One region of the Methylobacterium sp. P3_A11 genome, then DNA from elsewhere that is predicted to be linked to it. Evidence: predicted binding sites of a transcription regulator. Region 1 holds the regulator's gene; each other region holds the start of a gene.
The links. Region 1 encodes LexA, which represses DNA repair genes until DNA is damaged. Its sites were predicted from a motif close to TGTTCNNNNTGTGTTCNG; they were not measured.

Region 2: uvrA (excinuclease ABC subunit UvrA) is a predicted target of LexA. The motif match lies at 6,237-6,254, and genes of this name have one in related genera.
Region 3: recA (recombinase RecA) is a predicted target of LexA. The motif match lies at 3,753-3,770, and genes of this name have one in related genera.

The regions. Positions count from the first base shown of each region.
Region 1 covers NZ_JBFUGA010000023.1:11,813-21,429, forward strand. The annotation lists gene AC1DXK_RS10050 (formate dehydrogenase subunit gamma) at 1-676, shown strand, start outside; gene fdhE (formate dehydrogenase accessory protein FdhE) at 681-1,676, shown strand; gene AC1DXK_RS10060 (hypothetical protein) at 1,824-2,168, opposite strand; gene AC1DXK_RS10065 (SRPBCC family protein) at 2,370-2,855, opposite strand; partial or broken gene AC1DXK_RS10070 (IS3 family transposase) at 3,322-3,628, shown strand; gene AC1DXK_RS10075 (hypothetical protein) at 3,760-4,209, opposite strand; gene lexA (transcriptional repressor LexA) at 4,485-5,210, shown strand; gene AC1DXK_RS10085 (ComEC/Rec2 family competence protein) at 5,204-7,486, opposite strand; gene gltX (glutamate--tRNA ligase) at 7,676-9,103, shown strand; gene gltA (citrate synthase) at 9,334-9,617, shown strand, end outside.
Region 2 covers NZ_JBFUGA010000130.1:226-9,842, reverse strand. The annotation lists gene AC1DXK_RS27130 (S1C family serine protease) at 130-1,104, opposite strand; gene AC1DXK_RS27125 (transporter family protein) at 1,361-2,341, opposite strand; gene uvrA (excinuclease ABC subunit UvrA) at 2,940-6,080, opposite strand; gene AC1DXK_RS27115 (MFS transporter) at 6,470-7,642, shown strand; gene AC1DXK_RS27110 (cupin domain-containing protein) at 7,646-8,068, opposite strand; gene AC1DXK_RS27105 (zinc-binding alcohol dehydrogenase family protein) at 8,079-9,098, opposite strand.
Region 3 covers NZ_JBFUGA010000030.1:12,352-21,968, forward strand. The annotation lists gene flhB (flagellar biosynthesis protein FlhB) at 1-689, shown strand, start outside; gene cckA (cell cycle histidine kinase CckA) at 898-3,654, shown strand; gene recA (recombinase RecA) at 3,862-4,923, shown strand; gene rpsQ (30S ribosomal protein S17) at 5,395-5,661, opposite strand; gene rpmC (50S ribosomal protein L29) at 5,684-5,899, opposite strand; gene rplP (50S ribosomal protein L16) at 5,912-6,325, opposite strand; gene rpsC (30S ribosomal protein S3) at 6,337-7,083, opposite strand; gene rplV (50S ribosomal protein L22) at 7,094-7,480, opposite strand; gene rpsS (30S ribosomal protein S19) at 7,482-7,760, opposite strand; gene rplB (50S ribosomal protein L2) at 7,766-8,602, opposite strand; gene AC1DXK_RS11965 (50S ribosomal protein L23) at 8,628-8,924, opposite strand; gene rplD (50S ribosomal protein L4) at 8,921-9,541, opposite strand; gene rplC (50S ribosomal protein L3) at 9,541-9,617, opposite strand, start outside.

The DNA of each region.
Region 1 (9,617 bases):
CCACGCCAAATCCGAGGCGCCGGAGGTGCTGTACGTCCCGCGCTACACCGGCGTGCAGCGCGTCAACCACTGGATCACCGCGATCCTGTTCACCCTGCTGACCCTATCGGGGCTGGCGATGTTCACGCCCTACCTGTTCTCCCTCACCGGCCTGTTCGGCGGCGGGCAGGCGACCCGGGCGATCCATCCCTGGTTCGGCGTGGCGCTGGCGGTCAGCTTCTTCTTCCTGTTCGTGCGCTTCTGGAAGCTCAACATTCCCAACAGGGACGACGTCGAGTGGACCAAGCACATCGGCGACGTGGTCACCAACCGCGAGGACCGGCTGCCGGAACTCGGCAAGTACAATGCCGGCCAGAAGGGTGTGTTCTGGGGCCAGACCGCGCTGATCGGCGTGATGTTCGTCACTGGCCTCGTGATCTGGAACACCTATTTCGGCGGCCTCACCTCCATCGAGACCCAGCGCTGGGCGCTCCTGGCCCATTCGCTGGCCGCCGTGATCGCCATCGCGATCATCGTGGTCCACGTCTACGCGGGCATCTGGGTGCGCGGCACCGGCCGGGCGATGGTGCGCGGCACGGTCACCGGCGGCTGGGCCTATCGGCATCACCGCAAGTGGTTCCGGCAGATCGTCGGTGGCAAGGCCCGCCACGGCTCGGTGGACAAGCGCGGATCCTGAACGCGTGGCCCGTTTTTTCAAGCGTACGCCCGCGTCGCCCGCCGCGGACGCGAAGACCGCGCAGGCGACGGAGCCGAAGCCCCGCCGCCGCGATTTCAGCGAGCTGAAGCCCGATCCCGACAAGATCGGCATCTCGGGCTCGGTGCCGTTCGTGCGCCTGCCCGATCCGACGACGCTGTTCGCCGACCGGGCCGCGCGCCTGTCGGAGGCCGCGCCCGGGCATCCGCTCGAGGCCTATCTGCGCTTCGTCGCCGAGGTCGCCCGCGCCCAGGCCGTGGTTCAGGCGAAGGGTCCGCCCGTGGCGGCACCCGAGGCTGCCGATCTGGCGCTCCGGAGCGAGCACGGCATGCCGCTCCTGTCTCGGCATAGCCTGGAGGTCGATCGGGGCTTCGACGATTTCCTGCTGGCCCTCCTCGGCGAACTCGACCTCGCCACGGCGCCCGAGGCGTCGGCCGCGGCCCGCGAGACTCTGCGCGGGGCCTCCCGGGAGGACCGCCTCGACCTCGCCCTGCAGGTCTTCGAGGGAGCGCTGCCGGTCGACCGGATCGCCGAGTGCGTGTTCGTGTCGGCGGCCCTGCAGATCCGCCTCGCCGAGCTGGCCGCGCGCCTCGACACCGGCAGCCTGAAGCCGGTCGCCGACGGGGTCTGCCCGTGCTGCGGCGGCGCGCCGGTGGCGAGCGTGATCGTCGCCTGGACCCCGGCCGACAAGGCCCGGTACCTCAGCTGCTCGCTCTGCGGCACGTATTGGAACCACGTCCGGATCCGGTGCACCGCCTGCGGGTCCGGCGAGGGGATCAGCTATTACGGGCTGGACGAGGTCTCGAAGGATGTCCAGGTCGAGAGCTGCACGACCTGTCACAGCTACATCAAGCACCTGCACCAGCACCGGGCGCCATCCCTCGATCCGGTGGCCGACGACATCGCCTCCTATGGGCTCGACCTGAAGATCGCCGAGGAAGGGTTCCGCCGGGCGGGCCTCAACCTGATGTTCGTGATCTAGCCGGAAGGCCGCACCCTCGTCCGGCCCAGCCCTCTCGGGATGCGGGCGCCGGCCTGACATGGCGCGCGATACCAGGGGCTGACTCACCGCGCAGCTTCGACCGACCCCGATCGCACGGGATCAGGATCGGCGGGCGGCGCGGCCGGCTCAGCGGTAACCGAAGCGGCTCTTGGCGGCGGCCAGGAGGTGGAGGGCTTCGCCCGACTTGCCGGCCGAGCATTCCGCCGCAGCCTGGGCGAGGTCGGCGTTGAAGCGGTCGCCCACCGGCTTGTTGAGATTGCCCGTGGCCACGTCGCTGTCGACGATCGCCTTGGTGCGGGCGATCTCGGGACCGCAGCCGCTGCCCGTGGGCAGCGCGATCGGAGCCGGGACGATCGGCGAGGGCTCCGCGACCGCGGGGGCGCTGCGCTGCTGGCAGGCGCCCAGCGCCGCGACGGCGAGGGCGGCGAGGCTGAGGCGCATCGGCAGACGGGACGCGGGCACGGCGATCATCCTGTTGGGGCGCGGGGGGGGCTGCGCCGGCAGGGTTTTGAGCCGAGCGTGGCAGTGGGTCAATCGGCGCGGCGACACGCCAGCCCGACCTACGATGCGGTCAGGCTGAACCGGAGCCGCAAAATTCCACGGCCCAAGAAGGAGGTCGGCGCGCGCCGCTGCCAAATCCGCTCAGCGGCGCGCACCAAATCGTGACGGCGGCTACTTGGCCTTGTCGGCGAGCGCCTTCAGGCCGGACTCGTAGATGCCCTGGATCGCATCGGTGGCGACCGTGTCCGGCGCGCCCTTGGCGTTGAAGGTTCCGGTCCAGGTCACCTTCGAGCCCGAACCCGCCGGGGCGACCGAGAGGGTGGACTTGTAGTCGGAGACCGGCAGCGGGCTCTCCAGGATCGTGTAGGTGTAGCTCATCACCTTGTCGTCCCGGGAGACCTGCTCCTCCTTGATGGTGCCGCCACCCTTCAGGCTGAGGGTGCGGACCTTCATGCCGTCCTTGTCGGAGAGCGCGCATTTCTCGATGGCCGGGTGCCAGTCGCCGATGCCACAGAACTCCCCGATGGTCTGCCAGACCTTGGCCGGGGGCGCGGCGATATCGGCCGAGCGGGTCACCTCCAGGGCGTAGCCCGGCACGGTGGCCGCGGCGAGCGCCAGGGCGGCCAGGGGAAGGGATCGGCAGAAAGCGAAGGGCATCTCGGGGTGTCTCCGTCCGTCTCAAATCGCGACCGGGGCCGCGCAGGCTCTGATGGCCGCAAGGGAGCTAGGCCGAAGCGACTCGTTCGGCAATAGGCCTCGACGTGGAAGCGACGCGGCGACGATCAAAGTGAGCCGAGTGTTTCTGGTCTTGCCGTATTGGTCGATCAAAACAGATCGACTTTTGAACGTGACCAATATTACCGCGAATATGTTCGCTCGGGACGGATGGCGGGACTCTCACGGGTCTCGACGCGTTCGCGGGAGAGACGCACGGGTAGCGTAATGATCCGTCTATATACTCAGCTTTAGGTCATGCGTGGTACCTATATTTTTGAAAAACAAAATATAAAGCTTGTATTTGGCAGCAAAGACGCGAGCTATCCGGACTTTTTCTCTTAATCTGTCTCGTCTTGATTCCGTTGCGGATTGCTGCGAACTCGGCAGCGCTGCATAGGAGCAGGACGCTGAACGGCAGGCCGATCCGGAGCGGCTGTCGGCTCGGGCTAGGCGCGACGCGATGCTGATGGCCGAGATCCGGCGCGTTCAAGCGGCGAACTTCGGCGTCTGCTGGCTCAGGAAGGCGTGGCGTCAGCTCGCCCGCAAGGAGATCGCGGTGGCGCGCGGCACGGTCGCCCGGCTGATGCGGGCGATGGGCTTGGCCAGCGTCGTGGTGCGCGGGCGCAGGGTCCGCACCACCGTGCCCGATCCAGCTGCGGCCGGCCCCCCGCGACCCGGGTAATCGGAAGTTCAAGGGAGCAGGCCCTACGCGAGCGCCACCCCTTTGCCGGAAGCGGCCCCGTCGGCCATCCTCGATCTCCTCAACAGGCTGCAGACGCCGCGCGGCCCGAATAGTAAAGTCGCCTTCGAACACCCGCCCTGATATCAATTTCCCAAAGTGGTGCTAGCGCGGGCCGAGACCCGGATTGCGGCCTGGCAGGCGCGGAACCACCGTGCCGCGCCGCTCGATCGGCGCGTCGCACGCGTAGGCGAATTCGCTCTTCAGCGGATCGAACACGGTCTCGCCGGTGATCCGGCAATCTTCCCGCACCGTCTCGTCGAGATAGGCCCGGGCGGCGGTGCGGAAGCGCTTCACCCGGGTCGCGTCCGGCTCCGGATCGATCCGCGCCTCGCTCAGGTTGCAGCCGGCATATTCGCGCAGGGCGTTCGAGACGATCAGCATCCGGCGCTGCTGCCGGTTATCGTAGACCTCGTAGGGCTCCTTGCAGCCGATCGTCACCACCTGAGGGGTGAGCGCCACATAGTTCCGCGAGATATAGGAAAACCCGGTGGTGCAGCCGGCGAGGCCGAGGGCGGCGAGGCCGAGGGGCAGCAGAGCTGCGGGTCGTCGCATCCGCGTCATTCCAAGCTGGTCCCGGCCCGCGTCCCGGATCCGCCGCCTCTCCGGCGGGGCACGGGCCAGCATTGAAACGGCTCCGCTTGCGCCGTCAATGCGTTTCTCGGCCCGTCCCGTCCGGCGAGGCGCCGGATCGGCCGCATGGCCGGGCCGACACCGGTCCAAGCGTAGCGGTCCCGCCCTTGCAGAACACTTGCGGAACGTTTAACCTGTTCGTGATTTGTTTCGGAGACCGTCACGTGGCGGTCCGCCAAGCCGCGAGTCCCCCGTCGATGCTCACGCGCAAGCAGCTGGACCTCCTGCGATTCATCCAGAGCCGGATGCAGGAATGCGGTGTCCCGCCGTCCTTCGACGAGATGAAGGACGCCCTCGACCTCAAGTCGAAATCGGGCATCCACAGGCTGATCACGGCCCTCGAGGAGCGCGGCTTCCTGCGGCGCCTGCCGAATCGGGCGCGTGCCATCGAGGTGATCCGCATCCCCGAGAGCCTGACCCAGGCGCCCCCGACCGCGGCTTCGGCAGAGCCTCGCCGGTTCACGCCGAGCGTGGTCGAGGGCGGCAAGTCCAAGCAGCCGCCCGCACCGGCGAGCACGCGGATCCTCGACGAGGCCGGCCGCGCCATCTCGATTCCCGTGATGGGCCGGATCGCGGCCGGCACGCCGGTCTCCGCGATCCAGAACCAGAGCCACGCCATCACCCTGTCGCCGGACTTCGTGGCCGGCGGCGAGCACTACGCCCTTGAGGTGCGCGGCGACTCGATGGTCGAGGCCGGCATCCTCGACGGCGACCTCGTGGTGATCCGCAAGCAGGACACTGCCAACACCGGCGACATCATCGTGGCCCTGATCGACGACGAGGAGGCGACCCTCAAGCGCCTGCGTCGCCGGGGCTCCTCGATCGCCTTGGAAGCCGCCAATCCGGCCTACGAGACCCGCGTGCTCGGGCCCGACCGGGTGCGCATCCAGGGACGCCTGGTCAGCCTCGTCCGCCGCTACTGAAGCGGCTCGGCGGGCGCGTCGCCGGAGACGGCGCCGTTGCCTGACCCGTCGGTTTCCGGAGGCGGAGCCTCCGCGGTGTGGGATCCGTCCGACCCGGATGTGACGGGCGTCCGCAGGCGCGGCTCACGTGCCGGTCCCGGCCGCCAGGGTACGGCGCGGCCGTCGGCACGGGTGTACCGGGTGGCGAAACCGTCACCCTCGGCCCGGAGGGCGACCGCTCCGTGGGCGGTGAGGACGCGCCGGTCGATCACCAGCGGGCGCGTGCAGGTCGGGGGCGCCACGAGGCCGGTGATCACCACTGCGGCGCGGGCGCAATCCTCCGGGAAGGCGCGCCGATCCCGGACGAGGGCCACCGCTCGGCCGTCCGGCAGGCGCGCCGTGCAGCCGAGGTGGTCGCAGCGGCCGCTGCCCTGCGGTGCGACCAGCGTTGCGGGCCGCCGTCCGTCACCGTCCGCCTTCAGCCATTGCTCGAGGACGAAGCCGGAAGGGCTGCCCAGCACCGTGAGGCGTCCGTCTGGCCCCCGGACCGCGGCTCCTGCGCCCTGTCGGTCGACGTAGAGGTCGTAACGGTCCGGCCTGGCCGCGAGGACGAGGCCGACCAGGGCAGGCGCCAGGGCGAGCCAGCGCAGGCGCGAGGCTGGGAGCGTCGCCAGCAGCAGGCCGAGGGTCAGCAGGATCAGCGCCGACGTGCCGAAGGCCGGCACGACGACGATCGCCCGCTCGAACCCGGCGATCCAGTCGGAGACGACGAGCATGCCCCCCACCGCCTGACCCATCAGCCACCAGATCGGCCGGTCCTGGGCGAAGGGATAGGCCAGGATCCCGATCACCGCCGACGGCATCACCACGAGGGAGACCAGCGGCAGGGTCAGTGCGTTCCCGACAAGCCCGAAGGGCTGAACCGTCTGGAAATGATAGGTGGCGAAGGGCGCGGTCGCGATCTGGGCCACGAGGGTCGTGGCCAGGGTCCCGGTCACCGCCGAGAGGCCGGTGCCGACGAGCCGCCCGAGCCGCCCCGCCCCGGGGCGCACGAACAGCCGCCCGTCGATCAGCCGGGCGCAGGCGATCAGCCCGGCCACGGCGCCGAACGACATCTGGAAGCTCGGGCCGAGCAGGCCCTCGGGCTCCCGGGCGAGGGCGATCAGGGCGGCCAGCGCGAGGTTGCGCATCGACAGGGCCGGCCGGTCCGCCAGGATCGCGCCCAGCATGATCAGGGTCATGATCAGGGAGCGCTCGGCGGCGATGTCCCAGCCCGAGAAGGCGCAGTAGGCGGTGACCCCGACCATGGCGAAGCCGGCGGCGATCTTCTTGATCGGCCAGACCAGCGCGCAGTACGGCACCGCGGCGAGGACCGCCCGCACCAGCCAGAAGACCACGCCGGCGGCCAGCACCATGTGGAGCCCCGAGATCGACACCACGTGGTAGATTCCGGCGGCGCGGAGCGCGTCGTTGGTCGCCGGCGCGATCAGTCCCCGCTTGCCCGTTACAAGAGCCGCCGCCACCGCGCCCGCTTGTCCCCCTGCGGCCTGCGCGATCCGGCGGGTCAGCGCGTTGCGGGCCTCGTCCAGCAGAGCGGCGAGGCGCAGGCTCATGGGCGGCGGCTCGGTCGGCGCCCGGATCGCGACCGCGCCGACGAGCGAGCCCACCGCGCCGAGTCCCTGGAAATACGCGTCCCGGGCGAAGTCGTAGCCGCCCGGCCGGGCGGCCTCCGGCGGCGGCAGCAGCCGGGCGGTGGCGGCGACGACGTCCCCGGGGCGCGGGATGGGGGTCCTGCGGAACGAGACCCGCACCCGCACCGGCCGCGACTCCGGCGCGAGCCCCGCGAAGGTCTCGACGCGGATGATCAGTCGGGCGCCGACCTCCCGCTCGTCGAGCGCCTCGACCATCCCGACCAGCGGGCCGATGGTGGTGCGGGTGAGGATCGGGGCGGCGACCTGCGCGACCCGCCAGGTCGCCGCCGCGAAGCCGAGGAACGCGGCCGCCACGCCGAGGGCCAGCGCCAGGGCCGCCGGCCGCGCCCCCAGGATCGGGGTCGGCGCCAGGGCGAGACCCGCGCCGATCAGGGGCGCGGCTAGGAGCGGCGTGCCATCCGCCGCCACGAAGTAGATGAGGATTCCGGCCCCGAACGCCACGGCCAGCCAGGGGAACAGCCGGCGCTGTTCGGCCTCCCGGACGAGGCCCTTGGCCACCCAGTGGCGGACTGCCGGGAGGGCGGGCGCGCGCGGGCCGGCCAGCGCCACAGCGCCACCCGCGAGCCTCGCGCCGATCCGTCGCATTGCCGCCACCCCGCACCGCGCGACCTGTCGTCGGCGGCCGGGCGATTCCCCAGGCGATTCTTAACCCATCCGCAGGCCCGTGCTACAGCCGGCGCTTCGTGCTACGGGCGCCGTGTCGAGACCCATCGACGCTCTCTCCGCCGCCCCGCCTCCACCCCTTCGCGCCTCGCCCCCGAACCTATCGGACCGATGTCCTCAGCCGTCGTCACGCGCTTCGCGCCCTCGCCCACCGGTTACCTCCATATCGGCGGAGCCCGCACGGCGTTGTTCAACTGGCTCTACGCCCGCCACACCGGTGGCCGGATGCTGCTGCGGATCGAGGACACCGACCGGGAGCGCTCGACCAAGGGCGCGATCGACGCGATCCTCGACGGCCTGTCCTGGCTCGGCCTCGACTGGGACGGCGACGTGGTCTTCCAGTTCGCCCGGGCCGAGCGCCACCGCGCCGTAGCCGAGGAGCTGCTGGCTGCGGGCCGCGCCTACCATTGCTACGCTACCGCCGAGGAGCTGGCGCAGATGCGCGAGACCGCCCGCGCCGAGGGCCGCGCGCCCCGCTACGACGGGCGCTGGCGCGACCGGGACCCGTCCGAGGCCCCCGCCGGGGTCAAGCCGGTGATCCGCCTGCGCGCGCCCCTCACGGGCGAGACCGTGGTCGACGACGCCGTCCAGGGTCGCGTCACCTGGGCCAACAAGGACCTCGACGACCTCGTGCTCCTCCGCTCGGACGGCACGCCGACCTACATGCTCGCCGTCGTGGTGGACGACCACGACATGGGCGTCACGCAGATCATCCGCGGCGACGACCACCTCACCAACGCCGCGCGCCAGACCCAGATCTTTTCTGCCCTCGGCTGGGAGGTCCCGACGATGGCGCACATCCCCCTGATCCACGGGGCCGACGGAGCCAAGCTCTCGAAGCGCCATGGCGCCCTCGGCGTCGAGGCCTATCGCGACCTCGGCTACCTGCCGGCGGCCCTGCGCAACTACCTCGTCCGCCTCGGTTGGAGCCACGGCGACCAGGAGGTCTTCTCCACCGAGGAGATGGTCGCGGCCTTCGATCTCGGCTCGGTCGGGCGCTCGGCGGCGCGGTTCGACTTCGCCAAGCTCGCCAACCTCAACGGCCTCTACATCCGCACCAGCGCGGATGCCGACCTCGTGGCGGCGATCGAGACCATCCTGCCGAATGTCGGCCCCGCGCGCGGCCTGTCGGCGCCGCTCCCGGCAGACCTGAAGGACAAGCTGACCCAGGCCATGCCGGGTCTGAAGGAGCGTGCCAAGACGCTGATCGAACTCCTCGACAGCGCCTATTACCTGTACGCGCAACGCCCCCTGGCGTTGGACGAGAAGGCCGGCGCCCTTCTCTCCGACGAGGGCCGCGCCCGCCTCGCGGGTGTTCGCCCGGCGCTCGAGGCGCTGACCGACTGGAACGCGGCCTCGACCGAGGGCGCCGTGCGCCTTTACGCCGAGACGGCCGGATGCAAGCTCGGGCAGGTGGCTCAACCCCTGCGCGCCGCGCTCACGGGCCGCACCACCTCCCCGCCCCTGTTCGACGTGATGGCGGTGCTGGGCCGGGACGAGACCCTGGCCCGGCTCGGCGATCAGGTGCCGCAGGGCTGAGACGGCCGGGCGCAGCCGGGAGCCCAGCGCCCCGGCCCGGATTTCGCTTGGCGGAATATGCTTGGCGTCGGGGTCGGGTTGTCACCGACCCCGTTGCTGCTGCAGTGCCGTTTGGGTAACCCATGCCAGTGAGCACCCGCAGCATAATGCGTGGTGCTCAGGCCCCCGGGACCGGCTCGGGCAGCCCGAGGCCGGCATCCGCCACGTCGCCAGAGAAGGGTCCACGATCCATGAGCGCACCCAGCACCATCACCGTGGACGGCAAGTCGGTCGAGCTGCCGGTTAAATCCGGCACGATCGGGCCGGACGTGATCGATATCGGCAAGCTCTACGCCCAGACCGGCGCCTTCACCTTCGACCCGGGCTTCACCTCGACGGCCTCGTGCGAATCGAAGATCACCTACATCGACGGCGACGAGGGCGTGCTGCTCTACCGCGGCTACCCGATCGAGCAGCTCGCCGAGAAGGGCGACTTCCTCGAGACCTGCTACCTGATGCTGTTCGGCGCCCTGCC
Region 2 (9,617 bases), on a different contig from region 1:
CGGTCCCGCAACCTGAACCGTCGCTGAGCCGTAGGTTGTGACCGGTGCAGGCCCGGGGCGGCATCGCCGCGTTCCGGGCGCGGGTTGCGTCCCCGTGCAGGCCGGCGACGGCCCGGTCGGGCTCCCCCTTCAGTGCAGCGACGGCGTGCGCAGGAATCGCTCCCGATCCCCGGAGACGAGGGCGAGCTTCACGCCGCGCCCCTCGCGGCGGACCGTCAGGGGCACCCGCACCCCGGCCTCCCCCAGCGCCCAGACGCTGCGGAACAGGGCGGCGAGATCGGCCACGGGCTCGCCGGCCACCGCCTCGATCACGTCGCCGGCCTGGAGCCCGCCGGTCTCGGCCGGCCCGTTATCGGCCAAGCCCATCACGACGATGCCCTCCTCGCTCTCGGTGGCGTAGAGGCCGAGCCACGGACGCGGCGGCCGATCGGCCCGCCCGCGGGTGGCGAGGTCGTCGAGGATCGGCGTCAGCAGGTCGATAGGCACCACCATGTTGATCGGCCGCGCCCCGACGGCTCCGCCCTGCTGCAGCTGCAGCGAGCCGACGCCGAGGAGTTCCCCCTGGGAACCGATCAGCGCGGTGCCGCCCCAGTGCGGATGCGCGGGGGCGGTGAACAGCGCCTCGTCGAGGACGTATTCCCAGTAGCCGGCGAATTCCTGCCGGGCCACGACCTCGACGGCGACGCAGCGCTGGCGCCCGCCCGCCCCCGCCAGCACTGCCCGGTCGCCGGTCTTCAGCCCGGCCGAGCGGCCGATCGGGAGGGCCGGCACGCCGAGGCTGCCCAGCGCCTGGACCAGGCCGAAGCCGGTGGCGGCATCGAAGCCGAGGACGTGGCCGGGCACCGAGCGTCCGTCCCGGGTGGTGAGCCAGACGCTCTCGGCCTCGGTGACGAGGTAGCCGATCGTGAGCACCAGCCCGTCCTCGCGGATCACCACGCCGTTGCCGGCGCGTTCGGTGCCGAGGGTCTCGGCCGTGAAGGCGCTCTCCGGCACCCGCGCCGACAAGGCCAGCACGGCGGAGAGCGCCCGGTCGAGGTCGTAGCCGTAATCGGCAGGCCTGGGCTGGGCCTGCGCGGGGATCTTCCACTCGCCCTGCGTCGCCATGACAATCCTTCGGCTCGTCCGCCTGCGCTCCGGCCGGCACCGGAGCCGCACCATCGGCACACCATAGGATGTCCGCGCTGTCCGCGTCACCCGCGGCCCGTTGCGGCGGATGGCTCGGCCGGCGCGGGGCGGGCCGCGCACGCAAAAAAAACCGCCCGGCGGAGGCCGGGCGGTGCGCCGTCCCGGAGGACGGCCTGTCGGAGATCCGGGCGCCCCGGCCGCGCGGCGGCGGGGAGCCCGGTGTCTCGGGAGGGTCTCAGTACTTGCGGACCAGCGGCGCCGGGATCGGCGAGGCGGCCGGAGCCGGCGAGTACAGCGGAACGATGAACCGGATCCAGCCGTCCGTGGAGTAGTCGCTGCGGGTGCGGCCGAACGCGTTGGCGTACTGCGCACCGGTCACGACGTCGCGGGCGACGTAGGCCTGGACGGTGAAGATCTTGAAGTCGTAGCCGATGAGGCCACCGATGGCGAACCGGCCGCGGTTGCCGGCCGCCGCGCTGGCCTGGCTGATGTCGAAGTTGTAGGTGCCGTAGGCGATCGGACCGATCTCGAAGTTGCCGAACTTCTTCGTCGCCGTGAGGTCGAAGTTCAGCGAGTCCGACAGGCGGATCGGGCCGATGGCGGCGCCGACCTGACCGGGGAAGCGGCCGGGCGAGTCGTAGATGTTGGCGGTCAGGTTGGCGGTCAGGTTCCAGCCGTCACCCGTGTAGCTGCCGGCGACGCCGAAGCGGTAGGTGTTGGAGGAGAGCTGCGGCAGCACCGGGGTGGCCGTCGTGCCGTTGGCGGTGATGATCGAGCCGCGGTCGCCGTTCAGGTCGTTCAGGTAGGCGCCGCCGAGCAAGCTGACGCCGAAGTTGCTGCCGAGGTCGAAGGCCCAGATGCCGCCGACGAAGGTGCCGACGTTGATCGAGATGTCCTTGTTGCGCACGCCCGCCGGGTTGCGAGTGAAGGCAAACACGGTCGGGGGCGCCACGAGCAGCTCGACGCGGCCGCCGAACGGCACGAACGGAGTCGACCAGACCAGGACCGGGATGTTGACGGCCGTGTCGGGATCGTTCCGGCCGTCGGTGCGGCGGTAGGTGAACGTGTTGATCGCGTAGAGGCCTTCCGGCAGCGGCGCACCGACCGCGAGGCCGACCTGCTCGCCCGGAACCGTCGTGGTCTGCGCCTGCGCGATCGTCGAGGTCATGCCGACCGTGAGCGCGACCGTGCCGGCCGCGAGCCAGTTCTTCATCATTTTCTCATTCCTTCCCAAGGTCACACGGCTTCCGTCCCGCATTCGGCACTTCCCTGCCGGTCTGCTCGCCTATCGCGGCTGCCGGCTTTGGACCTACCGAGCGCCCCCACGGAGCCTGCCCGTCTCAACGTCTGCGACTATTCTACAGAGACCTGCGGAAAGACAGTGGAATGCTCGCCGAAACGCCACAACCGGCTGAACCGTTGCGCAAAAGCCGCATTTTTGCGGCGATGCAACACTGTCCCCAGGCATCGGCCAAACGGGGTGCCCGGCAAAATATCGTTGAATGGTCAAGCTGTTGTCGCGCCGGATCATGGGAGAATCCGGCAAGCTCCCGGGGTTGATCGGGCAGGTCCGCGGTCCGGACGTGCGGGCCGGGATCCGGCTCCGGACCAGCCCGCAACCGGTACGGTCCGGGGCCGCGCGGCTCGAATCACCGCCCGCGCCGGCGCGTTCCGGACGGCACCCGGCAGAAACTGCCGCCTCGGTGCCGGTGGATTCGCGCCGCCTCTGTCCGGGCGACCGGATTCGCGCGGGGTCCAGCCGGCCGGTTCCGGGACCCGGCGCGTGAAGCCGGCCGCCGATCCGGGCCGGGTCGCTACTCGGCGGCGCGGCTCCGGCGCGGCGGCGCGGCAGGCCGCCGCTCCAGCACCTCGCGCAGGAACCGGCCGGTATGGCTGGCCTTGGAGCGGGCGATCTCCTCCGGCGTGCCCTGCGCCACCACCCGGCCGCCGCCGTCGCCGCCCTCGGGACCCATGTCGATCACCCAGTCGGCGGTCTTGATCACCTCGAGATTGTGCTCGATCACCACCACGGTGTTGCCCTGGTCGACCAGTTCGTGGAGCACCTCCATGAGCTTGGCGACGTCGTGGAAGTGCAGGCCGGTGGTCGGCTCGTCGAGGATGTAGAGGGTGCGCCCGGTGGCGCGCTTCGACAGCTCCTTGGAGAGCTTCACCCGCTGCGCCTCGCCCCCCGACAGGGTCGTGGCCTGCTGGCCGACATGGACGTAGTGCAGGCCGACCCGCTTGAGGGTCTCGAGCTTGTCGCGGATCGCCGGCACCGCCTTGAACAGCTCGGCCGCCTCCTCGACGGTGGAGTCGAGCACGTCGGCGATGGACTTGCCCCGGTACTTCACCTCCAGGGTCTCGCGGTCGTAGCGCTTGCCCTTGCAGACGTCGCAGGTGACGTAGACGTCCGGCAGGAAGTGCATCTCGATCTTGATGACGCCGTCGCCCGAGCAGGCCTCGCAGCGCCCGCCCTTGACGTTGAACGAGAAGCGCCCCGGCTGGTAGCCGCGGGCCTTGGCCTCCGGCAGGCCGGCGAACCAGTCGCGGATCGGCGTGAAGGCGCCGATATAGGTTGCGGGGTTCGAGCGCGGCGTGCGCCCGATCGGCGACTGGTCGATGTCGATGACCTTGTCGAGATGCTCGAGCCCCTCCAGCCGTCCGTAGGGAGCCGGGTGCTCCAGGGCGCCGTTCAGCTTCTTGGCGATGGCCTTGTAGAGGGTGTCGATCACCAGGGTGGACTTGCCGCCCCCCGAGACGCCGGTGATGCACGTGAACGTGCCCAGCGGGATCTCGACTTCGACGTCCTTGAGGTTGTTGCCCCGTGCGCCGAATAGCCCGAGCGTGCCCTTCCGGGCCTTCCGACGGGCGGTCGGCGTGCGGACTGCCATCGCGCCCGTGAGGTACTTGGCCGTGAGGGAGGCGGGATTGGCCAGAACCTCGGCGGGGGTGCCCTGCGCGATGATCTCGCCGCCGTGGATGCCGGCCCCCGGGCCGACATCGACCACGTAGTCGGCCTGCAGGATCGCGTCCTCGTCGTGCTCGACCACGATCACCGAGTTGCCGAGGTCGCGCAGGCGCTTGAGCGTGCCGAGCAGCCGCTCGTTGTCGCGCTGGTGCAGGCCGATCGACGGCTCGTCGAGGACGTAGAGCACGCCGGTCAGCCCCGAGCCGATCTGCGAGGCCAGCCGGATGCGCTGGCTCTCGCCCCCCGAGAGCGAGCCCGAGCCGCGGGAGAGCGTCAGGTATTCGAGGCCGACATCCACGAGGAAGCTCAGCCGGTCGCGGATCTCCTTGAGGATCCGGACCGCGATGGCGTTCTGCTTGGCCGTGAGCCTCTCGGGCAGCTCCGAGAACCAGCGGTGCGCCTCGCTCACCGACAGGGCGGTCACGTCGGCGATGTCGGCCATGGCGACCTTCACGGCCAGCGCCTCGGGCTTCAGCCGCTTGCCGCCGCAGGCGGCGCAGGGCGTCTCGCTCATGAAACGCCCGATCTCCTCCCGCACCGCGTCGGAATCGCTCTCCTTGTAGCGGCGCTCCAGGTTCGGGATCACGCCCTCGAAGGGCTTGTTGACCGTGTACTTGCGCAACCCGTCGTCGTAGGCGAAGCGGACCGCCTGCTTGCCCGAGCCGTACAGCACGATGGCGCGGGCCGTCTCCGGCAGGCTCTGCCAGGGGACGGCGGTCTTGAAGCCGAACTGCTCGGCCAGCGCGTCGAGCGTCTGGCCGTAATAGGGCGAGGTCGATTTCGCCCAGGGTCCGACCGCGCCCCGCTTCAGGCTGAGGGCCGGATCCGAGATCACCAGCTCGGGGTCGATCCGCATCTCGTGGCCGATGCCGCTGCAGGTCGGGCAGGCGCCGAACGGATTGTTGAACGAGAACAGCCGCGGCTCGATCTCCGCGATGGTGAAGCCCGAGACCGGGCAGGCGAAGCGCGACGAGAAGGTGATGGTCCGGGGCGCCTCCCCCTCGGGGGCGTCGGCGAAGACGATCTCGCTGATGCCGTCAGCGAGTTCCAGCGCGGTCTCGAAGGAATCGGCGAGCCGCGCGGCGATGTCGGCCCGGACCACGATCCGGTCGACCACCACGTCGATGTCGTGCTTGAACTTCTTGTCGATCTTGGGCACGTCGTCGATGGCGTAGTACTCGCCGTTGACGCGCAGCCGCTGAAAACCTTTCTTTTGGTATTCGGCGATTTCCTTGCGGTACTCACCCTTGCGGCCGCGGACCACGGGCGCCAGCAGGTAGAGCCGGGTCTTCTCCGGCAGTTCCAGCACGCGGTCGACCATCTGCTGGACGGTCTGGCTCTCGATCGGCAGGCCGGTGGCCGGCGAGTAGGGGATGCCGACCCGCGCCCAGAGCAGGCGCATGTAGTCGTAGATCTCGGTGACCGTCCCCACGGTGGAGCGGGGGTTCTTCGACGTGGTCTTCTGCTCGATGGAGATGGCCGGCGACAGCCCGTCGATCTGGTCGACGTCGGGCTTGGACATCATCTCCAGGAACTGGCGGGCATAGGCCGAGAGGGACTCGACGTAGCGGCGCTGCCCCTCGGCGTAGATCGTATCGAAGGCGAGCGACGACTTGCCCGAGCCCGAGAGCCCGGTGAACACCACGAGCTTGTCCCGGGGGATGGTCAGGTCGACGTTCTTGAGGTTGTGCTCCCGGGCGCCGCGGATGGTGATGACCCGCCGGTCCTCGGCCGGGGTCGGGGCGGCGTCGAACAGGGCCTCCAGCTTGGCGTCGCGGGCGGCCTCCTCCGGCCGGGCCGCTTGTCCGGCCTTCGCGCGGTGCGGCTTGGGCTGGGCCGGCTTGGGCTGTGCCGGCTTGGCGGCTTCGTCCTTCGGAGCCGTCGCCTTCGGAGCCGTCTTGGCGGCGGATTTCGGCGTGGCGATGGGACTGGCTTGGGCGGCGCCGGCGCGGCTTGCGGCACGACTTCCAGCTTGGGCTTTGGCCATGAGGGCGGCGGTCTTTCGAGGCGTCGACGCAGTCGGATCGGAGTCCGGATCGGATTCGCGCGCGGGCCAGCCGCCGCTCCGACACATGTCGAGCCCGAGGGGGCCGACGGCAAGGTGGGGCCGGCGGGACGCAGGCCCGTCATGCACCGCCCTTGCTAGAACGAAACGCGTACGACGACAACCACCCGTGGATCGGCTTCCGTGCCGGCGCGCGCGGCGAGGCGATCCCGGGGCGCCACACGGATCGCGCACGGATCGCGCAAAGATCGCGGTTGCGCCGCCCTCGGTGGCTGCGCTGCGCGCGACGACGGACCGGTGTTGCACCGCGGGCGTCCAGGCCCCACGTCGCCGAGGCCCGCCCTCAGACCCCTTCCCGCCGACCGGTGCCGATGCCAGCGCTCGACCTGACCGACCCGGCCGCCCTCCGCGCAGCCGAGGACCGGGCCGCAGCCCAGCGGCGGCTGTCCACGCGGCTCCTGTTCCTGATCGTCGGCATCGCCAACGCCACCTGGGCGCCGCTGGTGCCGCTGGTGAAGGCGCGCGCCGGCCTCGACGCGGCGGGGCTCGGGCTGCTGCTCCTCACCTTCGGCATCGGCTCGCTCCTGGCGATGCCGGGCGCCGGGGCGGCGGCGGAGCGGCTCGGCTACCGGCCCGTCCTGCTCGCCGGGACGGGGGCGATCGGCCTCGCCCTGCCGGTTCTGGCTGTGGGCGCGGGGCTCGTGCCGCTCACCCTGGCGCTGCTGCTGTTCGGGGCCGGGATGGGGGCGGTGGACTGCGTCATGAACCTGCAGGCGGTGGTCGTGGAGCGCGCCGGCGGGCGGCCGATGATGTCGGGTTTCCACGGCCTCTACAGCCTCGGCTGCATCCTCGGGGCGCTGCTCGCCAGCGGCCTGCTGGCCAGCGGGATCGGCGCGGGCTGGAGCGTGCTGATCCTGGCCGGCGGGATCGCGGTCCTGTTCGCGGCGGCCTGGCCCGGCATCCTGGATGGGGAGCGGGGCGGGGGCGGCCCCGCCTTCGCGCTGCCCCGCGGCCCGGTACTGGTTCTGGGCCTGCTCTGCTTCGTCGTGTTCCTCACCGAGGGCTCGGCCCTCGACTGGAGCGCGGTGTTCCTGATCCAGCAGCGCGGGCTCGACCCGGCCTGGGCGGCCCTCGGCTACGCGGCCTTCTCGGTCACCATGACCGCCGGTCGGCTGACCGGTGACCGGGTCGTGGCCCGGCTCGGCCGGCGGCGCGTGGTGATCCTCGGCGGCCTGCTGGCGGCGGCCGGGCTGGCGCTCTCGGTCGTCGTTCCGGCCTGGGAGGCGGCGCTCGCCGGCTACGCCCTGGTCGGGGCGGGCTGCGCCAACATCGTCCCGGTCCTGTTCACGGCAGCGGGCCGCCAGACCGCGATCCCCGCGCGCGTCGCGGTGCCGGCGGTGACGACGCTGGGCTATGCCGGGGTGCTGGCGGGGCCGGCCCTGATCGGATTCGTGGCGCAGGCGCTCGGCCTGCCCGCGGCGTTCCTGCTCGTGGCGGCCCTGCTCCTCGGCGTGGCGGCGACCGGGCGGTCCCTGCGGGTGTGAGGCTCACGCCTCGGCGTTGCGCGCCAGGAAGGTCGCGGGGCTGCCGTCCTCCGGGTTCACGAAGACGATGTCGGTCGGCGCCCGCCGGGGCGTGTCGATCGACAGGAAGGTCACCGGCGCGCCGGACTCGATCTCCGGCATCGCGTGGACCGTGCCCTTCTCGAAGACCAGCAGCTGGCCGGGGCCGAACGGGGCCACCGAAGCGGGGTCGCCCATCCAGAACGTGCCCCGTCCCGACAGGCAGTACAGGTACTCGTCGCAGGTGGCGTGGTAGTGCGGCGGGGTCGGCCGGTAGACCCGGAACACCCGGGCGCTCGCCGCCGCCCGGTCGGTCAGGTAGGTGTCGACCAGGAGGGTCTGGGCGCTGTCGGGCAGGGCCGCCGCCAGCGCCGCCACGTCGAAGATGCCGGTCCCTGCCTCCGCCATCGCGTCCTCCTCAATCCGAAAACCCTGCGAGCACGATCTTGCCCTTGGCCCGCCCGCTCTCGATCAGGGCATGGGCACGCCGCAGGTTCGCGGCATCGATCCGCCCGTAATGCTCTCCCAGGGTGGTGCGCAGGCGGCCCGCGTCAACGAGGCGAGCGATCTCGTCGAGGAGCGCGCCCTGGGCGGCGATGTCGGCGGTGGCGAACATCGACCGGGTGAACATGAACTCCCAGTGCAGCGACAGGCTCTTGCGCTTGAGGAGCCCGACATCGAGGTGCTCCGGATCGTCGATCAGGGCGAGGCGGCCCTGGGGGGCGATGAGGTCGACGATCGCGGCGAGGTGCGCGTCGGTGTTGGTCGTGGAGAAGACCAGACCCGGCGCGCCGAGGCCCAGGGCCGCCACTTCGCCGGCGAGGGGCCGGGAATGGTCGACCACGTGGTGGGCGCCGAGGTCCCGGCACCAGTGCGCCGTCTCGGGCCGCGACGCGGTGGCGATCACGGTGAGGTCGGTGAGCGCCCGGGCGAGCTGGATCGCCACCGAGCCGACGCCCCCGGCACCGCCGACGATCAGGATCGCCGGGGCGGCGCCCGGGACCGGCTTGTCCGTGTCGAGACGGTCGAACAGGGCCTCCCAGGCGGTGATCGCGGTGAGCGGCAGGGCGGCGGCCTGCGCCCAGTCCAGCGATGTCGGCTTGTGGCCGACGATGCGGGCGTCGACGCAATGGTATGCGGCGTTCGTCCCCGGCCGGGTGAGGTCGCCCGCGTAGAACACGGCGTCGCCCTCGGAGAAGCCCTCGACCTCCGCGCCCGCGGCGACGACGGTGCCGGCCGCGTCCCAGCCCAGCACCTTGACGCCGCCGGTCTCCGGCTCGGCCCGGCGCCGAACCTTGGTGTCGACAGGGTTCACCGAGACCGCCTCGACCTTCACCAGCAGGTCGCGCGGGCCGGGCTCGGGCTGCGGCAGGTCGCAATCGACCAGGGCTTCGGGATCGGTGATCGGCAGGGACTTGCGGTATCCGACGGCGCGCATAGCGGCCTCCTCTGGCTTGCCGTCCGGGAGATGCCGCCCGTCTTCACGCGCCGCAAGTCCGCGCATCAGACGATCGTGCCGGGCAGGATACCGTCGGCGCCGTCGCCATGCCCCGCACCCGCCGCCATATCGGCGCCCGCAGCCCCGGCTGCGCCGCCGCGGCGGCCCTCCGGGACATCGACGGCACGGGACAGGCGTGGGTCTCGACCGCCTGGGGAGGGGACCCTGCGGTTCGACGCAGGCCGGCGGCGGCTGACCGGCGTGATCCAGAGCAGGCTCACCAGCCTGCTGCACGAAATGGAGGCGGACGGGCTGATCACGCGGAAAGTCTAGGCCCAAGTCCCTTCGAAGGTAAAATACAGCCTGACAGGGCGCGGGCGCTCTTGAGAGCCTTTTATCCGCGCCCTGAAAACCTGGTTGACTTGCTCTCCGAGACGGCAGAACCGGCACAGACTGCCCTCTGATCGAGCAGAGCGGCACCGCATCGGCTCGGAAGACTCTAACTCAATCTTTATATCT
Region 3 (9,617 bases), on a different contig from region 1:
CGCGCCTCTCGCCGATGGCGGGCGTGAAGCGGCTCGTCGGCGTCGAGGCCTTGTTCCAGTTCGGCAAGGGTCTGGCCAAGATCGGCGCCGTGGGCATCGTCGGCGGCGTGGTGCTGTGGAACGACCGCGACCGGCTGGAGGTGTTCGCACGCCTGGACCCGGCGGCGTCCCTGCCGGCGATCCTGTCCCTCAGCCTGCGGCTGCTCGCCGGCATGCTGTGCATGCACCTCGCGATCACGCTCGGCGATGCGCTCTACGCCCGGTTCCGCTGGCGCAAGCGCCTTCGCATGTCGAAGGAGGAACTCAAGCAGGAGATGAAGGAGTCGGAGGGCAACCCGGAGGTCAAGGGGCGCCTGAAGCAGCTGCGGATGGCCCGGGTGAAGAAGCGCATGATGGCTGCGGTCCCCACTGCCACCGTGGTGGTGACGAACCCGACCCACTACGCGGTGGCGCTGCGCTACGAGACCGGCATGGGCGCGCCCGTCTGCGTCGCCAAGGGCGTCGATGCCCTGGCGCTGCGGATCCGCGCAGTGGCCGCCGAGCACGGCGTCGCGGTGATCGAGAACCCGCCGCTCGCCCGGGCGCTCCACGCCACCGTGGAGATCGACCGCGAGATTCCGGCCGAGCACTACCGGGCGGTGGCGGAAGTCATCGGCTTCGTGCTGCGCCTGCGGAAGCGGGCGGCGTAGGGCGCGCGGGCGACAGCCGGGACCGTGAGGCGCGTGGAACCGGACGGCATTGTGAGCCGGAGACGGTCGCCGTGTCGGAAGGCCACGCTTCCTCCACCTTTTTTCGCGAGGCTGTAGCGAGGCTTGGCGCGACGAGAGTGGTGCCGCCCCGCGCGTGTCCTGTTATGGCCGGCAAGCCCAACCGGGTGACTGTTCTGGAATGAAGCCGATGGCCGATGTCACTGGACCTCCGGCGCCCGCCGCGAGCCCGCAGAATTCGGGTCTTCCGGTCTCGCAGGCGTCTGCCCTGGTGGGGACGGGCTCGATCGACCGCTCGGAGCAGCCGGGTCGGGTCGGGCTGCTGCTCGTGCTCGCCGGCCTCCTCGTCGGGGCGGCCATCGGCCTGTCCTTCGTGGCCAACGAACAGGCCCAGTCGCTCATCGTGTGGCTGCTCGCCCTGCTGGCCATGGCGGGCGTGTTCTTCCTGTTCGCCCTCGCCATCGGGGCGCTGCAGCTGAGCGGCAGCGCCGCCCGGGACGACATCACCAAGGGCATCGTCGATGCCTCGCCCGACGGGCAGCTCGTCGTCGAGGAAGGAGGCCGCCTGATCTACGCCAACGAGGCCTATCTGCGGATCGCCAGCGGCAACACCTTCTCCAACCTCGTGCCGGTGGAACGCATCCTCGTCGGCTCCCCGGAGGTCTCTGAGGCCGTCTATCGCCTGTCGCAGGCCTCGCGCGACGCCCGCGCCCATACCGAGGAGGTCCGGATGTCGCCGCCGCTCGGGCCGACAGCCGGCGATCGCGGCTTCGGGTGGTACCGGGTCTCGGTGCGGCCGCTCGCCCGTCCACGCCGGGCCGCCTCGCTCTGGACCGTGGCCGACATCACCGCCGAGCGGGAGCGGCAGGAGAACGTCTTCCAGGAACTCCAGCACGCCATCGACTACCTCGACCACGCCCCAGCGGGCTTCCTGTCGATCGATCCGGCCGGCGCCATCGTCTACATGAACGCGACCCTCGCGGCCTGGCTCGGCTACGACCTCGCCAGCGTCGGCCCCGGCGGCCCGCATCTGACCGAGATCGCCCCGGAGGCGGACGTCCTCGTCCGGACCGCAGGCCTGCCGGGCGAGGTGCGGACCGACCGCTTCGACCTCGACCTGCGCCGCCGCAACGGCCACACCCTGCCGGTGCGGCTCTATCATCGGGTCGCCTTCGGCAAGGACGGCAAGCCCGGGTCGTCGCGGACCTTCGTGATCAACCGGTCGGCCGGGGCCGAGACCGACGAGCCGCAGCGCGCCGCCGAGGTGCGCCTCGCCCGCTTCCTCAACAACTCGCCGATCGCGATCGCGACCCTCGACCGCGCCGGCTGCATCGCCCGGGCGAACGCCTCGTTCACCCGGCTGTTCGGAACCGTGCCGCGCCAGGCCGACGACGGCGCCCTCGACGGGGAGGGCACGCCCCGGGTCGAGCCGAACGTCGGCGACTCGGTGGCCGACCGCACCGCCCTGGAGGCCGGGCTCGCCCGTGCGGCGAGCGGCCGGACCGATCCGGAACCCATCGAGGTCCAGCTGTCGGGACCGGGCGGCCGCTCGGCCCGGGTCTGGCTCAGCCCGGCCGACGGCGGCGATCCGGGACAGCAGACCGACGAAGCCGAGCGGGTGATCCTGTACGCCCTCGACACGACGGCGCAGCGGCAGCTGGAGCAGCAGGTCGCCCAGGCCCAGAAGATGAACGCGGTGGGCCAGCTGGCAGGCGGCATCGCGCACGATTTCAACAACGTGCTGCAGGCGATCATCGGCTACTCGGACCTGCTGCTCGCGAGCCACCGGCCGACCGATCCGGCGTTCCAGGACATCATGCAGATCAAGCAGAACGCCAACCGGGCGGCGGGCCTCGTCCGCCAGCTCCTGGCGTTCTCCCGCCGTCAGACCCTGCGCCCGGAGGTGATGAACGTCGGGGAGGCGCTCTCCGAACTCACGCTCCTGCTCAAGCGCCTCCTCGGCGAGCGCGTCGCCCTCGAATTGAAGCACGGCCGCGAGGTCTGGCCGGTGAAGGCCGACGTCAACCAGTTCGAGCAGGTGATCGTCAATCTCGCGGTCAACGCCCGGGACGCCATGCCGGAGGGCGGCAAGCTGATGATCCGCACCGAGAACGTCACCGATCCGGGAGCAGCCAGCGGCGCCGAGGGACGTGGCGGGGCGCCGGCTGGCGACCATGTGCTGATCGAGGTGCGCGATACCGGCCAGGGCATCCCGCCCGAGCTGATGGAGAAGATCTTCGAGCCGTTCTTCACCACCAAGGAGATCGGCAAGGGCACGGGACTCGGCCTGTCGACGGTGTTCGGCATCGTCAAGCAATCCGGCGGCACCATCGACGTGCAGTCGAAGATCGGGGAGGGGACGGCGTTCCGGATCTACCTGCCGCGGCACGTGCCCGTGGCGGAGCCCGAGGAGGTGCCGTCCCTGCCTTCCGACACCACCCTGCCGCGGGCGGAGCCCCTCACGGCGATCGCCGCCTCGCCGAAGTCGGACGCCAAGCCTGGCGAGCCCGGCGCGGCGCCCGGCACCGCGACCAAGAGCGAGAAGCCAGCGCCGCGCAAGCCCGCGGCCGATCATACGGGGCAGGGGACCATCCTCCTCGTAGAGGACGAGGACCCCGTCCGCGCCGTCAACAGCCGGGCGCTCTCGGCCCGTGGCTACACCGTGCTGGAGGCCGCCTCCGGCCTCGAGGCGCTGGCCATCGTCCGCGAAGGCAGCCAGCCGATCGACCTCGTGGTCTCGGACGTGGTCATGCCCGAGATGGACGGACCGACCCTCCTGCGGGAGGTCCGCAAGCACCAGCCCGACCTGAAGGTGATCTTCGTCTCCGGCTACGCCGAGGATGCGTTTCGCAAGAACCTGCCGGAGGGCGAGACCTTCAACTTCCTGCCCAAGCCCTTCAGCCTCAAGCAGCTGGTCGAGACCGTCAAGAAGACCATGGCCGATTGAGGGACGGGCGCGCCCGAACCCTTCGGAACGGCGCGGGCTCGTGCGGAGCCCGTGCCACCCGCTCTCCGCGGGAAACCACCCACCGGCCCTTGCCGAAAGAGAACAAAACAGGTACACAAAGCGGGTGTTGGCGCGCGTTGTGAACTGCGCCCAACCCCTTCATAAGGAGCCCGCCAGATGGCCCAGCCCGCATTGAAAGTGGTCGACATGCCCCCGGTGGACAAGGACAAGTCCAAGGCCATTGACGCCGCCCTGGCCCAGATCGAGCGCGCCTTCGGCAAAGGCTCGATCATGCGGCTCGGCAAGAACGACAAGGTCCAGGAGGTCGAGACCATTTCCACCGGCTCCCTCGGGCTCGACATCGCGTTGGGCGTCGGGGGCCTGCCGCGCGGGCGCGTGATCGAGATCTACGGTCCCGAATCCTCCGGCAAGACCACGCTGGCACTGCACACGATAGCGGAGGCCCAGAAGAAGGGCGGTGTCTGCGCCTTCGTGGATGCCGAGCACGCCCTCGACCCCGTCTATGCCCGCAAGCTCGGCGTCAACCTCGATGACCTGCTGATCTCGCAGCCCGACACGGGCGAGCAGGCCCTGGAGATCACCGACACGCTGGTGCGGTCCGGCGCCATCGACGTCCTCGTGGTCGATTCGGTGGCCGCGCTCACGCCGCGGGCTGAGATCGAAGGCGAGATGGGCGAGAGTCAGCCCGGACTCCAGGCACGCCTGATGAGCCAGGCCCTGCGCAAGCTCACCGGCTCGATTTCGCGGTCGAACTGCATGGTGATCTTCATCAACCAGATCCGGATGAAGATTGGCGTGATGTACGGAAGCCCGGAGACGACCACGGGGGGCAACGCCCTGAAGTTCTACGCCTCCGTGCGCCTCGACATCCGCCGGATCTCGACCCTGAAGGATCGCGACGAGGCGATCGGCAATCAGGTCCGCGTCAAGGTGGTGAAGAACAAGGTCGCGCCGCCGTTCAAGCAGGTCGAGTTCGACATCATGTTCGGCGAGGGCGTGTCGAAGGTCGGCGAACTCATCGATCTCGGCGTGAAGGCCGGCATCGTCGAGAAGTCCGGCGCCTGGTTCTCGTACAATAGCCAGCGCCTCGGCCAGGGTCGCGAGAACTCGAAGGGCTTCCTGCGCGACAACCCGGAGATTGCGTCCAAGATCGAGGCCTCGATCCGGCAGAATTCCGGCTTGGTGGCCGAGAAGATCCTGGAGAACGCAACGCCGACGGCCGACGATCTCGAAGAGGGCGACGCCTAGGCGCTCGCGGCCGAACCCGTCGACGACCCGGATCGCCAAGCATTGAAGGCGGTCGCAACCCCTTCCGGGACCTGAGGGTCGCGGAGGGGGTTTCGCTTTGCGCCGGGACCGCCGCCCGTCGCATTCGCGGCTGGATGCAGCAACTGGATGCAGCAACGGGGGCCAACCGCGCGGCGGCAACACCCTAGGTCGCGCCGAACCGGAGCACCGGCATCGCTGCAACGCCTCTGGACGCAGCCGCGCCAACCGCGGCGGGCATTCCGCCTCGAGAAGCCCCGGCCCCTGACGGCGAACGCGCAAACGACGACGCCCGGAGCGAATCCGACTCGGGTGAGCCGAACTGCTTCCGGGCGTTCGTCGTTCGACCCTGGTGTTGCCGTCACCCAAGCGCTCAGGAGCGCATGCCGCTCGGCAACCGGATCGACAGAGACCGGGCGGATGCGGAAGACCGCGCCTGCCGCAGCCCCAGGATCAGGCGGCCTCGCCAGCCTCGGGGGCCTGGGCCACGTCGCCCTCGACCAGCTTCCAGGTCTTGGTCTTCGAGAACGGGCGGCACTCCTCGATGAACACCGTCTGCCCGACCTTGGCGACATTCGCCTCGTCGTGCGCGTGGTAGTTCTTCGAGCGACGCACGGTCTTCTTCATCACCGGGTGCGTGAAGCGACGCTCCACCTTCACCACGATGGTCTTCTCACCCTTGTCGCTGACGACGGTGCCCTGAAGGATGCGCTTCGGCATGGTGTTCTCCTAGAGGCCCGCGTCAGCTCTTGGGCTGCTGCAGCGTCTTGGCGCGCTGCAACGTCCGGACACGGGCGATGTCGCGTCGGACCTCACGGACGCGAGCGACGTTCTCGAGCTGGCCGGTGGCCCCCTGGAAGCGCAGGTTGAACTGCTCCTTCTTGAGGTTCAGCAACTCGTCATTCAACTGATCCGGCGACAACGCCTTCAGATCAGACACTCTCTGGGTCGACTTCACGATATCCTCCGTTCAGTCGGCGATGCGCTGGACGACCCGCGTGCGGATCGGGAGCTTCGCGGCGCCGAGGCGGAGCGCCTCCTTGGCGATGTTCTCGGCAACGCCGTCGACCTCGAACATGATCCGACCGGGATGCACGCGCGCAGCCCAGTAATCCGGGGCGCCCTTACCGGAGCCCATGCGGACTTCAGTGGGCTTCGACGAGACCGGCACGTCCGGGAAAACCCGGATCCAGACACGGCCCTGACGCTTCATCTCGCGGGTGATCGCGCGGCGGGCCGCCTCGATCTGGCGGGCGGTGACGCGCTCGGGCTCCACCGCCTTCAGGCCGAACTGGCCGAAGTTCAGCTCGAAGCCGCCCTTGGCCGCACCGTGGATGCGGCCCTTGAACTGCTTGCGGAAGCGGGTCTTTTTCGGTTGCAGCATGGCTTCCTACCTTACGCGTGCTCGCGCTCGCGGCGTCCGCGCTCGCGGCCGCCCTCGCCATCGCGCTCACGGCGTCCGCCGGAGCGGCCGCCCTCTTCCTGGGCCTTCTTGTCCTGGGCCATCGGGTCGTGCTCGAGGATCTCGCCCTTGAACACCCACACCTTGATGCCGCAGGTGCCGTAGGTCGTGAACGCCGTGGCGGTCCCGTAATCGACATCGGCGCGCAGCGTGTGCAGCGGGACGCGACCCTCGCGGTACCATTCCTGGCGAGCGATCTCGGCGCCGCCGAGACGGCCCGAGCAGTTGATCCGGATGCCCTCGGCGCCCAGACGCATGGCCGACTGAACGGCCCGCTTCATGGCGCGCCGGAAGGCGACGCGGCGCTCGAGCTGCTGGGCGATCGAGTCGGCCACCAGGGTGGCATCGATCTCGGGCTTGCGCACCTCGACGATGTTGATGGTCACGTCGGCCTTAGTCATCGTGCCGACGAGCTTGCGCAACTTCTCAATGTCCGCGCCCTTCTTGCCGATCACCACGCCCGGACGGCCCGAGTGGATGGTGACCCGGCACTTCCGGTGCGGGCGCTCGATGACGATCTTGGAGACCGCCGCCTGCTTCAGCTGCTTCATGAGGGCGGCGCGGATCGCGACGTCCTCGTGCATGAGCTTCGCGTAGTCGCCCTTGTTGGCGAACCAGCGGGAGTCCCAGGTCCGGTTGATGCCGAGCCGGAGACCGATCGGATTGACTTTCTGGCCCATCAGATCCTCCTCAGGCCGCTTCGGCCTGGCGGACTTCGCGAACCACGATGGTGAGGTTCGAGAAGGGCTTCAGGATACGCGCGCCGCGGCCGCGGGCGCGGGCGTGAAAGCGCTTGAGAACCAGCGCCTTGCCCACGAAGGCCTGGGAGACGACTAGGTCGTCCACGTCCAGATCGTGGTTGTTCTCGGCATTGGCGATGGCGCTCTCGAGGCACTTCTTGACCTCGGTTGAGATCCGCTTGCGCGAGAACTGCAACTCGGCGAGCGCCGTGTCGACCTTCTTGCCGCGGATCATCTGCGCCACGAGGTTGAGCTTCTGCGGGCTGACGCGCAGCATGCGCGCGACGGCCTTGGCCTCGTTCTCGGGGAGCGCGCGGGGGGTGGCTTGCTTGCCCATCTCAGCGCCTCTTCGCCTTCTTGTCGGCCGCGTGGCCCGGGAAGGTGCGGGTCGGCGAGAACTCGCCGAACTTATGCCCGACCATTTCCTCGGTGACGTAGACCGGGATGTGCTTCTGCCCGTTGTGCACACCGAAGGTGAGCCCGACGAACTGCGGGAGGATCGTGGAGCGGCGGCTCCAGATCTTTATGACCTCGGAGCGCGAGGAGCCCCGCGCCGCCTCGGCCTTCTTGAAGAGGTAGCCGTCGACGAACGGCCCCTTCCAGAGAGAGCGTGCCATAGCGATTACTTCTTGCGGTTGTGGCGGCTGGACAGGATGAACACGTCGGTCCGCTTGTTGGACCGGGTCTTCTTCCCCTTGGTGGGCACGCCCCAGGGCGTGACCGGGTTGCGGCCGCCCGAGGTGCGACCCTCGCCGCCGCCGTGTGGATGGTCGACCGGGTTCATTGAAACGCCACGGTTGTGCGGGCGCTTGCCGAGCCAACGGTTGCGCCCAGCCTTGCCGAGCGAGATGTTCATGTGGTCCGGGTTCGAGACCGCGCCGACGCTGGCGAAGCACTGGCCGTGAACCAGGCGCTGCTCGCCCGAGTTCAGGCGCAGGGTCACGTAACCCTGGTCGCGGCCTACGATCTGCGCGTAGTTACCCGCCGAGCGGGCGATCGCGCCGCCCTTGCCGATCTTCAGCTCGACATTGTGGACGATCGTGCCCACCGGCATCGAACCGACCGGCGCAGCGTTGCCCGGCTTGATGTCGACGCTCTCGCCGGCCACCACCTTGTCGCCCGGCTGCAGGCGCTGCGGGGCCAGGATGTAGCTCTGCTTGCCATCGGGGAAGTTGATCAGCGCGATGAACGCCGTGCGGTTCGGATCGTACTCGATCCGCTCCACCGTGGCGGCGACGCCGAGCTGCTCGCGCCGCTTGAAGTCGACGTTGCGCAGGACGCGCTTGTGGCCACCGCCGCGGAAGCGGACGGTGATGCGGCCCAAATTGTTGCGGCCGCCGGAGGACGACTTGCCCTCCGTCAGCGCCTTCACCGGCTTGCCCTTGTAGAGCTCACGGCGGTCGACGAGCACGAGCTGGCGCAGGCTCGGCGTGACCGGTTTGAATGTCTTCAAGGCCATCGGCTTGGATCCCTAAAACCCGTCCTCAGAGCCCGGTCGTGACGTCGATCGTGTGGCCCTCGGCCAGGGTCACAATCGCCTTCTTCACGTCGGAGCGCTGTCCGCGGAGGCCGCGGAAAATCTTCTTCTTTCCCTTGGTGACAAGGGTGTTCACGGCCGTGACCTTGACGTCGAACAGCTTCTCCACGGCCTCCTTGATCTGAGGCTTGGTCGCCTTGGGGGCGACCCGGAACACGACCTTGTTCTGCTCGGTCAGGTTTGTCGCCTTCTCGGTGATGACCGGGGAGACGATGATGTCGTAGTGGCGCGGATCGGCACTCATTTGAAACGCTCCTCCAGCGCGTCGACGGCGGCCTTCGTCAGGACGAGCGTGTCGCGGCGCAGGATGTCGTAGACGTTGATGCCCTGCACGGGCAGCACGTCGATCTGCGGGATGGCGCGGGCAGCCCGACCGAAATTCACGTCGACCTCGGCCCCGCCGATGATCAGCGCGTTCGACAGGCCCATCTTGCCGAACCGCTCGACGAGACCCTTGGTCTTGTGATCCTCGATCTTGATGTCGTCGACGACGATTAGGGTCGAGGCCTTGGCCTTGGCCGAGAGCGCGTGGCGCAGGGCCAGGGCACGGACCTTCTTGGGAAGGTCGTGGCTGTGGTCGCGCACCACGGGACCGAAGGCCCGGCCGCCGCCGCGGAACTGCGGCGCCGAGGCCGCGCCGTGGCGGGCATTACCGGTGCCCTTCTGCTTGTACAGCTTCTTGCGGGTCCGGTTCACGTCTGAGCGGTTCTGCACGGCATGAGTGCCGGCGCGACGCTTGGCGAGCTGCCAGCGGACCATGCGCTGCAGCAGGTCGGCGCGAGGCTCAAGGCCGAAGATGGCCTCATTCAGCTCGACCGAACCGGCGCCGGCGCCGTCGAGAGTGGTGATATCGAGCTTCATCACGCGGTCTCCTCAGCCGCAGCGGCCTCGGGAGCCGGGGCGGACGCGCCGTTTTCACGGAACTTGCCCGGCAGCG